Regions from separate parts of the Aurantimonas sp. DM33-3 genome, predicted to be linked through region 1. Evidence: riboswitches for the same ligand, from Rfam matches in the RefSeq annotation. Region 1 holds a riboswitch; each other region holds the start of a gene.
What was found. Region 1 has a riboswitch for thiamine pyrophosphate ahead of thiB (thiamine ABC transporter substrate binding subunit). Riboswitches for the same ligand answer to the same signal wherever they lie in the genome.
Positions count from the first base shown of each region.

Region 2: it holds a riboswitch for thiamine pyrophosphate, as region 1 does, so the genes downstream of both, thiC (phosphomethylpyrimidine synthase ThiC) here and thiB (thiamine ABC transporter substrate binding subunit) in region 1, are expected to answer to the same signal.
Region 3: it holds a riboswitch for thiamine pyrophosphate, as region 1 does, so the genes downstream of both, thiO (glycine oxidase ThiO) here and thiB (thiamine ABC transporter substrate binding subunit) in region 1, are expected to answer to the same signal.

Region 1 is NZ_JACSGS010000007.1:195,499-200,460, forward strand. Features, by position in the region: gene H9Q09_RS12085 (N-6 DNA methylase) at 1-45, shown strand, start outside; gene H9Q09_RS12090 (hypothetical protein) at 24-1,472, shown strand; tRNA gene H9Q09_RS12095 (tRNA-Arg) at 1,705-1,781, opposite strand; gene H9Q09_RS12100 (thiamine diphosphokinase) at 1,858-2,499, opposite strand; TPP riboswitch at 2,706-2,802, shown strand; gene thiB (thiamine ABC transporter substrate binding subunit) at 2,853-3,887, shown strand; gene thiP (thiamine/thiamine pyrophosphate ABC transporter permease) at 3,918-4,962, shown strand, end outside.
Region 2 is NZ_JACSGS010000010.1:128,954-133,915, forward strand. Features, by position in the region: gene H9Q09_RS14785 (alkaline phosphatase D family protein) at 1-561, shown strand, start outside; gene H9Q09_RS14790 (septal ring lytic transglycosylase RlpA family protein) at 834-1,172, shown strand; TPP riboswitch at 1,486-1,613, shown strand; gene thiC (phosphomethylpyrimidine synthase ThiC) at 1,735-3,543, shown strand; gene H9Q09_RS14800 (hypothetical protein) at 3,653-3,829, shown strand; gene H9Q09_RS14805 (polysaccharide deacetylase family protein) at 3,905-4,687, shown strand; gene H9Q09_RS14810 (hypothetical protein) at 4,684-4,962, shown strand, end outside.
Region 3 is NZ_JACSGS010000002.1:139,129-144,090, reverse strand. Features, by position in the region: gene H9Q09_RS03465 (LysR substrate-binding domain-containing protein) at 1-416, shown strand, start outside; gene H9Q09_RS03460 (DUF2937 family protein) at 522-1,034, shown strand; TPP riboswitch at 1,095-1,220, shown strand; gene thiO (glycine oxidase ThiO) at 1,208-2,347, shown strand; gene thiS (sulfur carrier protein ThiS) at 2,344-2,541, shown strand; gene H9Q09_RS03445 (thiazole synthase) at 2,586-3,383, shown strand; gene H9Q09_RS03440 (thiamine phosphate synthase) at 3,443-4,051, shown strand; gene fabI (enoyl-ACP reductase FabI) at 4,082-4,927, opposite strand; gene fabB (beta-ketoacyl-ACP synthase I) at 4,941-4,962, opposite strand, start outside.

The DNA of each region.
Region 1 (4,962 bases):
GCAATTGCACAGGCTTTTAGAGAATGGCTGAACGAGCGAGACTGACGCCGCCCCCGGTTGCGGCGCCGGCTCCTGTCGATGAACTAACAACAGGCAGCGTTCGCGTCTCGGAGGTTGCATTCGGAAGCCGCCGACTGGAAGCCGGAACCTATCTCACCGAAGGCTACGGAATTCAGTCTGCCATCCTGGCGCGGGCTGGAGGGTGGGAGCCTCTGTCGAGCAAAGCCAGAGTGTGGCAGCCGTCGCGCCTCAAGGGCATACAGGTTGATTCATCGCACGGGACATCGTTCCTGGCCGCGACCCAAGTCTTCGACGTCCGACCGATCCCGCGGAAATGGCTGGCCTTGCAGCGGACGAGGGAGGCGAACGATCGTTTCGTTGCTGGCGGCACGATTCTTGTCACCTGTTCGGGGACCGTGGGGCGTGCGACGATCGCCTTCGATGCGCACTCCCAGATATTGATTTCCCACGATCTGCTGCGTGTGGCGCCATTGGAGGAAGGCTGGCGAGGCTGGCTGTATGCCTTCCTTCGTGCGCCGAGGACACGCAAGATGATGCGTTCACAGCATTACGGCCACATGATCAAACACCTGGAGCCAGAGCATCTCGACGCTCTGCCGATGCCGCTGGTGGACGAGCCAATCCGCCGACGCTGCGATGAGATGTTCGATCGTATCGTGGCTCTTCGTAATGAAGCGCACCAACTCATCCTGAACGCCGAAGATAGGTATGCGAGCGCTGTCGGTCCGCTGCCAGACGTGCAGTCGGGCCCCGGCTTTTCCGTATCGAGCAGGTCCATCACAGGGCAACGCCGGCGACTGGATGCTACTTATAGCGCCCCCACGGTAGAAGCTCTGCGGAGGCATCTTGCCGCCGCAGGACAAGGAACGACCAGCTTGCGGGGGGCTGGCTATCAGGCGTGGCTGCCGAGTCGCTTCCAGAGAGTGCCGGCCAAGGAAGGCGTTGAATTGGTCTCCAGTTCGGTGCTTTTCGAGATCAACTCTGATCCCGGCGGCCTGATCGCCGACAGGGGTTTTGGGGATCCCTATGGCGGACGGGTCCAGCCGGGGTGGCTTCTCATCGCCCGCTCCGGCCAGAACTACGGTCTGGTGGGCCAGATGGCACTCGCGACTGAAGCACACCGGAACAAGGTCATTTCCGACCACGTCATTCGCCTGGCTCCGGGGGAAGATCCGACACTACGCGTGGGCTACGTGATGGTCGCTTTGACCCACCCAACTCTCGGGCGCCCGCTAATGAAGGCCCTTCCTACCGGCTCGAGCATTCCCAGTATCGACTATGAAGACGTGCTCGACTTGGACATTGTCAGGTTGCAAGAAGAGACGGAGGGCATGCTCGCCGACATGGTGGAACGCGCCTGCGGACTGCGGGCGGAGGCGGACGCGATCGAGAATGCGCTGGGAGAGCTGGCCGACGCCGTAATCGTCGGCGAAGTGGCTGCCGAAGGCTGAGGCTCCCGTTTCGACCCGGCCAGACCCCTCTTTCGCACAACCTTTCGACACAGGTGCGCGGAAACCCTGTGTCGAAACCTGCAATCCGTGGGTCAAAACATCCGCCGCCGGCCTATCCCGGCAGCCCCGAACCAGCATCATCACCGCGACACGAAAAACCCTTGGCCGTCCCCATCCCGTCCCCGGCAGTGCCGACGACTTCCAATGTGTCAGGATAAGTTGTTGAGAAGGTTGGTGATCCCGACTGGATTCGAACCAGTGACCCTCAGATTAGGAATCTGATGCTCTATCCTGCTGAGCTACGGGACCGACCGCGCGCAACCTAGTCGAAGGCGCAGGGTTCGCCAAGTCTGCTTGCGTCGCTCTCGTGCGGCGATGTTGCGGATCAGCGGACCTTGGGATCGGCCTGGGCGACGAGGAGCGCCGTACCCTGGCGGACCGTCACGGCGATCGGCCCCAGCGCTTCGTTCGACTGTGTGAGGATCGAGTGGAATGGCAGGTCGACAGCGTCGAGCGGCCATTTCGCGCCGGAGATCGTCAAGCCGAAAAGATCCGAGAATTTCAGGATCGAGAACTGCGTGCCGGGCGCAAGATCGAAGGCGCGACGGTCCGGTCCCAGCGGCCAGGCGCGTTCGATGCCGTCGAACAACTCCACGTCGATGCCGCGGGCGGCATAGCGCAGGGCGAGGATCAGATGTGCGAAGGCGTGGTCGCTGCGCGGGCCACCGAGCGCGCCGATCAGCAACAGGCCGGTCGCGCCCCGCGTCAGCGCCGCCTCGATGGCGATCTCGCCGTCGGTCATCGCCTTGTCGCGAGGGTAGGGTTCGCGGGGCAGGCTGGTCAGTTCGATCGCCGGCCGCGGCGGGCTGGAATCGAAATCGCCGACCCAGAGTTCCGGCGTCACCTGCAGCTCAGCGGCATGGCGCAGGCCGTCATCCGCGGCGATGACCCGCGTGCCCTTCACCGCATTGATCAGCGCAGGGGTAGGGGCGATATGGCCGGCAAGGAGAATGGAAAAGCGCGACATCGCGGCTCGCCTACAGCATCGGGCCGCAAACGCCAATCGGCTGCTTCGACATCACAACCGGATCGCCTGCGTGGGCATGGCCTATTCGCCACGCCGGCGCGCAGCCTGGCAGTCCGAGGTGAGGGCTTGATATCAGGGAGAGCTGCCCCTTGGCGCCAGAGGCGCGGCTGCCCTTGCCGGCAAGCGACGTGACCTCTAAGTCTTTCCGTGCTCACACGGGGTGCCTTCGGGCTGAGAGGCGCATGCCGACCCGTCGAACCTGATCCGGCTCATACCGGCGGAGGGATGCGGGCGTCGGCGGGTGTCTCGCGGATGCTTTCGTTTCGAAGGCCGCCGTCTCGAAAGGCACCACCATGGCCCGACCTGTCTCCTCCTCGCCTCTGTCCATTCGCCATCTCGGCGTTTGCGCGGCCGCCCTTTTGGCCGGTGCGAGCAGCGCGGTCGCCCAGGCCGACAAGCCGGTGCTCACCGTCTATACCTATGAGAGTTTCACGCCCGAATGGGGGCCGGGCCCGAAGATCGAGGCGGGCTTTGAAGAGGTGTGCGCCTGCGACCTGCAGTTCGTCGGTCTCGAGGACGGCGTCGCGATCCTCAATCGTCTCAAGCTCGAAGGCCCCTCGACCGAAGCCGACGTCGTCCTCGGCCTGACGACGGATCTCATCCCCGAAGCCAAGGCGACCGGCATGTTCGCGCCGAGCGGGGCGGACCTCTCGGGGCTCAACGTGCCGACCGGCTTCTCGGACGACATCTTCGTCCCCTACGACTATTCCTATCTCGCCTTCGTCTACGACAGCGAGGCGATTGCCGAACCACCGGCGAGCCTCGACGATCTGGTCAATGGCGATCCCGAGGTGAAGATCGCCATCGAGGACGCGCGGACCTCGACGCCCGGCCTCGGCATGATGCTTTGGATGAAGAAGATCTATGGCGACGAGGCCGCTGCCAAATGGGAGCAGCTGTCGAAGCGCATCCTGACCGTGACGCCGGGCTGGAGCGAGGCCTATGGCCTGTTCACCAGCGGCGAGGTGCCGATGGTTCTCAGCTACACGACATCGCCCGCCTACCACATGATCGAGGAAGACACCGACCGCTATCAGGCCGCGGCCTTCGCGGAGGGCCACTACCTGCAGATCGAGGTGGCGGCGATGCTGAAGACGACCGAGACAGCCGAACTGGCGACGCGCTTCCTCGACTACATGCTGACCGCCGAGGTGCAGTCGCTGATCCCCACCACCAACTGGACGTTGCCGGTCGCGGACGGCATCGATCTGCCCGAGGCGTTCGGTCGCCTGGTGCAGGTGGAGACGCCGCTGATGATCGATCCGGAAACGGTGGCGGCGAACCGCAAGGCGTGGACGCAGGAATGGCTCGAAGCGATCGGCCGCTGACGATCGAGTGCGCGTCCCGGTGAGGCATTCATGACCGGTGCTGCGGATCGTGCCTGGCGGATCGGCCTCGGCCTCGGCGCTGCAAGCATCCTCGTCGGCTTCCTGGCCGGCGCCTTCGTCGTGCTTCTCTTTGCGACGGGTGCCGCGCCCGATTTCCGGGCGGTCGCCGGTGATCGCTATCTCCTCGGCGTCGTCCTGTTCACCCTCGAGCAGGCGGTGCTGTCGACCCTTCTTTCGGTGGTGGGGGCCATCCCGCTGGCGCTGGCACTGCATCGTGCCCGCTTTCCCGGTCGCCGTGCGGTGCTGCGCCTGTTCCTCCTGCCGCAGGTGCTGCCCGTGCTGGTCGGCGCGCTGGCGATCCTCACCATCTGGGGTCGCAACGGCCTCGTCTCGGACGCTCTTGCGGCGATCGGACTGGCGCGGCTCGACATCTATGGTCTCTCCGGCATCCTGATCGCCCATGTCTTCTTCAACCTGCCGCTGGCCGCCCGGCTGATGCTGGCCGGGCTCGACCGCGTGCCGGCCGAAAGCTGGAAGCTCGCCGGGCAATTGTCGCTGAGCCCGCTGGCCACGTTCCGGCTTGTCGAATGGCCGGCCCTGCGCGGTGCACTGCCGGCGGCCGCGAGCCTGATCTTCATGCTCTGCGTCACCAGCTTCACTCTCGTGCTGGTGCTGGGGGGCGGGCCCGGCGCCACGACGCTGGAAGTCGCGATCTACCAGTCGCTGCGCTACGATTTCGATCCCGGCCGTGCGATCACGCTGTCGCTCGTCCAGATCGGCCTGACGGCGATCGTCCTGTGGCTTGCGACCCGGCTTGGCGGCGATGTCGCCGCCGGTTTCGGCCTGGGCGGCCGCGCGCTGCGCTATGATCGCCGCAGTCCTGCTCGGGCCGCGGTGGACGCGCTCGTGCTGCTCCTCGGCATCGGCTTCGTCCTGGCGCCCTTCGTTGCGGTAGTGGTGCGCGGCCTGGAAGCGGATCTGGCGCGATTGCTGGCTGATCCGGCGGTCCATCGTGCGGCGATCACCAGCATCGTCATTGCGACGACTGCCGCGCTTCTTGCGATGACCGTCTCCC
Region 2 (4,962 bases), on a different contig from region 1:
TGGAAGAGCTTCGAAACGGCGCTGGAGGCGACACCGGAGCCGGACCGGATCGTGCTGATGTCCAGCGTGCCGGTGCTCGGGCCGCGGCTGAGCTGGGCCGAGCTCGTCGCCGGCATCGTGCCGCGGGTCGCCAAGCTGTCCGACGATCTGCGCGACCAGTGGCAGAGCCGGGCGCATCGGCGCGAATGGATCCGCTGCCTGCAATGCCTGGCCGATCGCGCCGAGCGGGCCGTCGGCGGGCTCGTGGTCGTCTCCGGCGAAATCCATCTGGCGACGCGCGGCGAGATGCGGCTTCTGAACGGGAGTGTGATGCACCAACTCGTCGCGTCCGGCATTTCCCACCCCGCGCCCGGGCCGGCCTATCCGTTTGCGCTCGGCCTTCTCGCCCGTGTCGGCGAGAGCCCGCTGCGCGGCCGGAAGATCCGCCTGCGGCCGCTGCCGTCGCGCCGCGCGACCTATACGAGCGAGCGCAACTACCTCGTCCTGTCGCAGGACGGCATGGACTGGCAGGCCGAATGGGAACTCGAAGACAGCGGCCGCACCCCGAAGCTGGCGGTCTGACCGGTTAAGGCGACATCGGCGCGAATGCGACATCGCTGTCGCATTCGAAACAGGGCTCGGACGGAAATTCCTCGTTTGGGCTCAGGACGATACGCCAGGGCCCGAAAAGTTCCGCTGTCGTAGAAAGACCCTATTGCTGCCAGAGTCCGTCCTTTTTCTCGTCACAGGAATTGACGAAGGAGGCGGCGTCGCAAACGTCGCATCTCAAGGACATGCCAAGAATGAAGTTTCTGCCGAAGGCCGCTCTCGCGGCCGCGCTTTTCGCCGGAACGATGGTCGGTTCGTACTCCGTCGCAATCACTCCGGTCGTAGCCGAAACGAAGTCCGCGGCCTCGGGTTCCGCGTCTTATTACGGAAAGCGCTTTCATGGTCGCCGCACGGCGAACGGCGAAAGCTTCAACATGAATTCCATGACGGCGGCTCACAAGACGCTGCCCTTCGGCACCAAGGTGCGCGTCACCAACCGTCGCAACGGCAAGTCCGTCGTCGTGCGCATCAACGACCGCGGCCCGTATCATGGCGGCCGGATCATCGACCTGTCGCGCGCCGCGGCCTCGAAGATCGGCATGATCCATTCGGGCACCGCCAAGGTCAGCCTCGACATCCTCTAGGGTCTCGGCTCTGCCGACCGCATGACGGGGCGCTCGTCGCCCGCATGTGACACATCTTGTCCGACGGCGCCGCTCGCGCCGCGGACCGCCCGCGACACCCATCGCGGGCCTCTGGGCTCGGGCTTTGCCCCTGACCGCCTCCCGGCCGTCCTGGCTCGCGGCGCATCGCCTGCGTTGCCGCCGCGATGTCCCGATCGGCGCTGCCGATCCTGCTTCCCGTCTTCCCGCTCTCTGCCGCTTCGTGTCGTCTCGCCGATCTCTAGCGACGACCGCTGCAACCGCTGTTGACACCCCCACGGGGGCTGCTACCGTCCGCTCGTCCAAGGGGAGTTCCGGCAAGGAACTGAGAGGCCGACGGCCGCCGATCATCGGCGAAGCGCGCGGCGACCCTACGAACCTGATCCAGTTCATACTGGCGTAGGGATGGGAAAGCCGCCGACCTCTCCGGCCCGCAATGCGGGCCATGCCCCCGACGACAGGGGCGATCCGACAGGCCGACGAGAGTTTTCGATCACCGAAAGCAGAACTGGATCTCCGACGCGAGCGCGACTGGAGAACCAAGATGAATGCCGTGACACCCACCGTCACCGCCGGCCCGCTGCCGGCCTCCCGCAAGATCTACCTGGCCGGAACGGCCTTTCCCGACATCCGCGTGCCGATGCGCGCGATCACCGTCCATCCGACCGCGGGCGAGCCCGACGTCATCGTCTACGATCCGTCCGGCCCCTATACGGACAGCCAGGTCGAGACCGACATCGCCAAGGGCCTGCCGCGCATCCGCGAAAACTGGATCGCGGCCCGCGGCGACACCGAGTTCTACGAGGGCCGCGCGGTGCAGCCCGAGGACAACGGCAATCTGCCGGCCGAAAAGCTGACGCCGGAATTTCCGGTTCGCAACGCACCGCGCCGGGCGACGGGCGGGCGTGCCGTGACCCAGTACGAATATGCCCGCGCCGGCATCGTCACCGCCGAGATGGAGTTCGTCGCGATCCGCGAGAATCTCGGCCGCGCCGAGGCGAAGCGGGCGCTGGAGCGCGACGGGGAGCCGTATTCGGCGGCGATCCCGGACTTCATCACCCCGGAATGGGTGCGCGACGAGGTCGCCTCCGGGCGCGCCATCATCCCGGCCAACATCAACCATCCGGAAGTCGAGCCGATGGCGATCGGCCGCAACTTCCTGGTCAAGATCAACGCCAATATCGGCAATTCCGCCGTCACCTCCTCGATGGCCGAGGAAGTGGAGAAGATGGTCTGGGCGATCCGCTGGGGCGCCGACACGGTGATGGACCTGTCCACCGGCCGCAACATCCACAACATCCGCGACTGGATCATCCGCAATGCGCCGGTGCCGATCGGCACGGTGCCGATCTACCAGGCGCTGGAGAAGGTGAACGGCATCGCCGAGGACCTGACCTGGGAGGTTTTCCGCGACACGCTGATCGAGCAGGCCGAGCAGGGCGTCGACTATTTCACCATCCATGCCGGGGTGCGGCTGTCCCATATTCCGCTGACGGTGGATCGCACCACGGGCATCGTGTCGCGCGGCGGCTCGATCATGGCGAAGTGGTGCTTGCACCACCACCGCGAGAGCTTTCTCTACGAGCATTTCGAGGAGATCGCCGATATCTGCCGGGCCTATGACGTGTCCTTCTCCATGGGCGATGGCCTGCGTCCCGGCTCGATCGCCGATGCCAACGACGCGGCGCAGTTCGCCGAGCTCGACACGCTGGGCGAGCTCACACAGATCGCCTGGGCGAAGGGCTGCCAGGTGATGATCGAGGGGCCGGGCCATGTGCCGATGCACAAGGTGAAGGAGAATGTCGACCGCCAGATGCGGGTCTGCGGCGAGGCGCCGTTCTACACGCTCGGACCCTTGGTCACCGACATCGCGCCGGGCTACGACCACATTACCTCGGGCATCGGGGCGGCGATGATCGGCTGGTTCGGCACGGCGATGCTCTGCTACGTCACCCCGAAGGAGCATCTCGGCCTTCCTGACCGCGACGACGTCAAGGTCGGCGTCGTCACCTACAAGATCGCGGCCCATGCGGCCGATCTCGCCAAGGGCCATCCGGCGGCGCAGCTGCGCGACGACGCGCTGAGCCGGGCGCGCTTCGAGTTTCGCTGGGAGGACCAGTTCAACCTTTCCCTCGACCCGGAGACGGCGCGCTCCTTCCACGACCAGACGCTGCCCAAGGAGGCGCACAAGGTGGCGCATTTCTGCTCCATGTGCGGCCCGAAATTCTGCTCCATGAAGATCTCCCACGACATCCGCGCCGAGGCGCAGAAGGAGGGCATGGAGAAGATGGCGCAGAAATATCGCGAGGGCGGCGATCTCTACATGCCCGCCGGCGACGTGCCGGCCGAGTAGGGCTCAGCGAAGCGGAGGCGGCAGCGCGCTGCCGCCTCCCGTGTCCCCCAGGTGGAACGGGGCGGGCCTTCGGGTGGTTAGGCGTTCGACTGCATCAGGAGAACGCACGATGGCCGATCCGAAGGCCCCCAGACACGATCAGAAGCCCGCCGATGGCGGCGTCCTCGACAATGCGCTGCAGCGCACCGACAATTCCTTTGCCGGCAAAGACCCCGACGAGCGGCTGATCGGCACCGATATTCCGGACGACGAACAGGACGCCGAGGAAGACGAAGAAAGAGACTGACCGTCTCCTGCTCCGGCCGATCGGTCGCGCCGCGCAGCAATTGCCCGGACGCCCGATCGCCGCTAAAGCCGCGCCATGCGGAACGCTGACGACCTTCTGAGCGAACTCGACGCCTGGCACGATGCCGGCCGGCGGATCGACATGTGGTGGCGGGACGACGATGCGATTGCCGCGACGCCGGCGCTCGAGGCGCTGGTCGCCGCCGCGCACCGCCATGCGGCACCGCTGGCGTTGGCGGTCATCCCCGCGGGGCTGGCGGACAGTCTAGTCGCCCATCGCGGCGATCCGCTCCTCACCATCCTTCAGCATGGCCACGCCCACCGGAACCATGCCGCGCCCGGCGGACGCGCCGTGGAATGCGGCGGCGACCGGCCTTTGGCCGAGGTGCTGGCGGAGTTCGACGAGGGGCGCAGCCGCCTGGCGGCGGCATTCGGCGACCGTTTCGTGCCGGTGATGGTGCCGCCCTGGAACCGCATCGAGCCGGCGGTGGCCGAGGCATTGCCGGCCATGGGCTATGCCGGCATCTCGGTGTTCGGGCCGCGCCAGACCGCCTCGCCGCAGGCGGCCTGCCGCCATGTGAACGCCCATCTTGATCTGCTCACCTGGAAGGGCGGCGCGCGTTTCGCCGGGCATGACAAGCTGGTCCGGCTGGCCGCCGAGCGCCTTGCCGACCGGCGGCTCGGGCGCAGCGATCCGGCCGAGCCCTTCGGCATCCTCACCCACCATCTCGACCACGACGCCGAGACCTGGGCGTTTCTCGACGAATTGCTGGCCCTTTTCGCCGCTCATCCGGCGGTCCGATGGCGTAACGCTGGGGCACTGTTCGCCGGCGCACCGACGGACGAACTGGTCCGATGAGCGCGATCGTGCGACCCGCACGAGCCGGCGACATCGCCGCGGTGGTCGAACTCCTGCACACCCACATGAACGCCAGGATCCCGCGCGAGCGCTGGGCCCGGCTCCTCGACTATCCCTGGCGGCCGGAGGGCGTCGAGCGCGGCTGGCTGGTGGAGGATGGCGGGCATGTCGTCGGCTTCATGGGCACGGTCTACAGCGACCGCGTGATCGGCGGCCAGTTGCGGCGCTTCTGCGATCTCTCCTCCTGGTATCTTCTCGCCGATTATCGCGGCGAC
Region 3 (4,962 bases), on a different contig from region 1:
GGCCGGACTACATCCATTCCGAGCCGCTGGTCTGGGTGGGCGCGCGCGGCGGCCTCGCCGTCGCCGAAACGCCGCTGCCGCTCGCCCTTGCCGATGCCGGCTGCGCCTGGCGCGGCATGGCGCTGGCGGCGCTGGACGCCCGCGATATCGACTACCGCGTCGCCTATACCAGCGAGTTCTGCACCGGCCAGCTTGCGGCCGTCGCCGCCGATCTCGCCATCGCGCCGCTGCCGATCAGCGTCGTGTCGGACGACATCGTGCAGCTGGGCGCCGAGCGCGGCCTGCCGCCGCTGGGCAATTACCGCATGACCCTGGCCCGCCGCGGCGGCGCCGGCCCGGTCGCCGATGCTCTGGCCGCCCATGTGACCGCCAGCTTCTGCGCCATTGCCGAACGCGGCACCCGCCTGTTCGCCTGACGGGCGCGGGGACTGGTATGATCAGGCAGCAGGCGTATCGTGGCCGGGGGCGCGGTCGTTCGGTGCGACCGGTGCGCTGGGGGAGCCTTGAGGGAGGATGAGGGAATGCCGGGGCTGATCATCCGCGTCGTGGCGGCGCTGTTTCTCGGGCTCGTCTCCAGCCAGTCGCTGGAATTCACCCAGCAATATCTCCAGCGCCTCGGCGGCGCCGTCGACGAATTGCGCAAGGTCGTGGAGCGCTTCGACGCCAGCGCGGCGGCCTCCGACCTGTCGCGCAGCGAGGCGGTGGCGCGGTTGCGCGAGAATCGCGACGCCTTCGTCGCGCGCCAAGGCGCGGACGCCGAACAGACCATCGCCCGCTATGACGCGGTGGAGCGGCGTTATCGCAGCGTCGCTGAATCGGCGCCCCTGTTCCGGCCCTTCGTCGCAGCGGGCGACCCGGACTGGGAGATCGCCGAGCGCGCCGCCGCCGACTATCGCCCGGCCCTGCCGATCACCGTCGAGGGGCTGCTCCTGGCGGTCGCGGGTTTTGCCCTCGGCTGGGCGATCGGGGCCGGCGGCCATGGCGCCGCGCGCATGCGCCGGCGTCGCCGCAAGCGTCGGCTGGCGTCGAGCTGAGCCGACGACCGCGATCTTGGCGCGGCGGCGTTGACAGCGCCGCCCGGGAAGCACAGATTCCGTCCATCCAAGGGGAGTTCCGGCAGGGAACTGAGAGGCCATCGGCCGCCGAAAGGCGTGAGCGCGTGGCGACCCTTCGAACCTGATCCGGTTGAGACCGGCGGAGGGATGGAATGCGGTGGCCCCTGGCCTGCGGTTCGCCGCAGGCGAGCGCCGCGCCGCCGATCTTTCCCCTGCCATCAGCCGGATCTCCGAGACGCGTCGAGGAGGATCGAGACAATGGCCGACCGGGTCGCCTGTTTGCACGACGCCTGCCGCACAAGCGGGGCCTGACCATGCGGGTTGCCGTCATCGGGGCCGGCGTTGCCGGGCTCGTCACTGCGCTGGAACTCGCCGAGCGGGGCGCCGATGTCGCGCTGTACGAGGCGGCGCCAGAACTGGGCGTTGCCGCGGCGTCGTGGCTGGCCGGCGGCATGCTGGCGCCGCGCTGCGAGGCCGAGAGCGCCGACCCGGCCATCGTGGCGCCGGGCCTGGCGGGGATCGACTGGTGGTCGCGGCATGTGCCGGACGTCGCGTGCCACGGCACGCTGGTGCTGGCGCCCTGGCGCGACCGCGCGGACCTTGCCCGCTTTGCCCGCCGCACGCAGGGTCACGAGCGGCTCGACGCCGACCGGGTCGCGGCGTTGGAGCCCGATCTCGCCGGTCGCTTCGCCGAGGGCCTGTTCTTTGCCGAGGAAGCCCATCTCGATCCGCGCCGCACGCTGGAGGCGCTGGCGGAACGGCTGCGCGAACGCGGCGTGGCGCTGCATTTCGGCCGACGCGTCGCGCCCGCCGATCTCGACCATGATCGCATCATCGATGCGCGCGGCATCGCGGCGCGACCGGAACTGCCGCGGCTGCGGGCTGTGCGCGGCGAGATGGTGCTGCTGCGCACCAACGAGGTCTCGCTGTCGCGGCCGGTGCGGCTGCTGCATCCGCGCTCGCCGATCTATGTCGTGCCGCGCGCGGACGGGCTGTTCATGGTGGGCGCGACCATGCTGGAAAGCGACGACGATCGCGGCATCAACCTGCGCGGCACCGTCGAGCTGCTCAACGCCGCCTATGCGCTGCATCCGGCATTCGCCGAGGCCGAGCTGGTGGAGACCGGCGCCGGCCTGCGGCCCTCCTATGCCGACAATCTGCCAAAGGTGACGCGGAACGGCCGGGTGGTCAGCCTGAACGGGCTGTACCGCCACGGCTTCCTGCTGTCGCCGGCCATGGCGGCGGAGGCCGCCGCCGAAATCTTCGCAGAGACGCTGAAGGACGCATCATGAGAATTTCCGTCAATGGCGAGGAGCGCCTGGTCGAGGCCGCCACCCTCGACCAGGCGCTCGTCGAACTGGGTTACGAGGGCGCCGTGGTCGCCACGGCGCTGAACCGCGACTTCGTGCCGAAGACCGAACGCGGGACGGTGCGGCTCGCCGAGGGCGACGCCATCGAGATCATCGCCCCGATGAAGGGAGGCTGAGCATGGACACGATCGACACCGACACGGCGAGCGCCGTGACCGGCATGGACGTCTATGGCCGTCGCATTGCCTCGCGGCTGATGCTCGGCACCTCGCTCTATCCTTCGCCGCAGATGATGACCGATGCGATCAAGGCGTCCGGGGCCGGCATCGTCACCGTCTCGCTGCGGCGCGAATGCGGCGAGGCGCGGGCCGGCCAGGCCTTCTGGGAGCTGATCCAAGGCCTTGGCCTCGACATCCTGCCCAACACGGCGGGCTGCCATTCGGTCCGCGAGGCGGTGACGACGGCGCAGATGGCCCGCGAGATCTTCGGCACCGACTGGATCAAGCTGGAGGTGGTGCGCGACGCCGAGACCCTGCAGCCCGACGTGTTCGGGCTGGTGGAGGCGGCGCGCATCCTGACCGGCAAGGGCTTCAAGGTGCTGCCCTATACGGTGGAGGATCTGTCGGTGGCCGACCGGCTGGTCGAGGCCGGCTGCCGGGTGCTGATGCCCTGGGGCGCGCCGATCGGCTCGGGGCTCGGGCTGAACAACCGCTACGGCCTGCGCCAGCTCAGGGCGCATTTTCCCGAGGTGACGCTGGTGGTCGATGCCGGGCTTGGCCTGCCGTCGCAGGCGGCCGCCGCCATGGAGCTCGGCTATGACGGCGTGCTCCTCAATACGGCGGTCGCCAAGGCCGGCGACCCGGTGGCGATGGCCAAGGGCTTTGCCCTGGCGGTCGAGGCCGGCCGGCTGGCCTTCGAGGCGGATCCCATGGCGCCGCGCGACATGGCGGCGCCCTCGACCCCGATGCTGGGGCAGGCGATGCTCGGCGATGTCGGCGGACCGGGAGGCTCGCGATGAGCCGGGCGGAGGGACATCGGAGTGGGGAGCGCGGTGCCGAGGAGCGGACGGGGACGGGGCTGCGGCTCGATCCGTTCTACCTGATCGTCGACGATGCCGAGATGGCCGAGCGGCTGGTGCCTGTGGGGGTGAAGCTGCTGCAATTGCGCGCCAAGGACATGGACGCGGCAAGGCTGCGCCGGGAGATCCGCCGCACGCGGGATGTCTGCGCCGCCCATGGCTGCCTGCTGGTGATCAACGATTTCTGGCGGCTGGCGATCGAGGAGGGCTGCGATGTCGTCCATCTGGGGCAGGAGGACCTCGCCGAGGCGGACCGGGTCGCGATCAAAGCTGCCGGCCTGAAGCTCGGCGTCAGCACCCATGACAGCGCCGAGCTCGCCGTGGCGCTGTCCGCCGAGCCGGATTACGTGGCGCTGGGGCCGGTCTGGCAGACCAAGCTGAAGGTGATGAAATGGGCGCCGCAGACGCCCGAGCGCCTCGGCGTCTGGCGCCAGCGTATCGGCGATCTGCCGCTGGTGGCGATCGGCGGCATCACCGTGGAGCGGCTGTCGCAGGTCTTCGCGCAAGGCGCCGACAGCGCCGCGGTGGTCACCGACGTGACCCGGGCGGAGGACCCGGAAGCGCGGGCGCGCGAATGGCTCGCGGCGACCGCGCCCTACCGGCGATAATCTGTTGAGGCTGTGAGTGGGGGAGGGCGGCTACTTGCCGCCGCTCTCGTCCTCGCCCTCGACGACCGCCTTGCGGTGTTCCTGGGCCTTCAGCTCCTCAAGCGAGGGCATCGACATGATGTTGTAACCCGAATCCACATAGTGGATCTCGCCGGTGACGCCGTTGGACAGCTCCGACATCAGGTAGAGAACGGCGCCGCCGACTTCCTCGATCGAGGTGTTGCGGCGCATCGGCGCGTTGCGGCGCTGGAAGTTGAACATCAGCCGCGCGTCGGAGACGCCGGCGCCGGCCAGCGTGCGCACCGGTCCGGCCGAGACGCTGTTCACCCGGATGTTGCGCGGGCCGAAATCGGCGGCGAGATAGCGCACCGAGGCTTCGAGCGCGGCCTTGGCGACACCCATGACATTGTAGTTCGGCATGACCCGCACGGCGCCGCCGTAGCTCATGGTCACCATCGAGCCGCCATTGGTCATGATCTCCGCCGCGCGCTTCGCCACCTCAGTGAAGGAGAAGCAGGAGATCAGCATGGTGCGGGTGAAGTTCTCCCGCGTCGTGTCGGCGTAGAGGCCCTTGAGTTCGCTCTTGTCGGAGAACGCGATGGCGTGGAGGACGAAGTCGATCGTGCCCCATTCTTCCTTCAGAGTCGCGAAGACCTGGTCGAGCGATTCGGTGTCCTCGACGTCGCAGGGGATGACGAGCTTGCTGCCGATCTCCTCGGCGAGCGGGCGCACGCGCCGTCCGAAGGCCTCGCCCTGATAGGTCAGCGCGATCTCCGCCCCCTGGGCCGCCAGCGCCTTGGCGGCGCCCCATGCGATGGAATTGTGGTTCGCGACGCCCATGATGAGCCCGCGTTTGCCTTTCATCAGATCGGTCATGTGCCCTTCAACCTCAATCCGTCACGCGTTGGAAG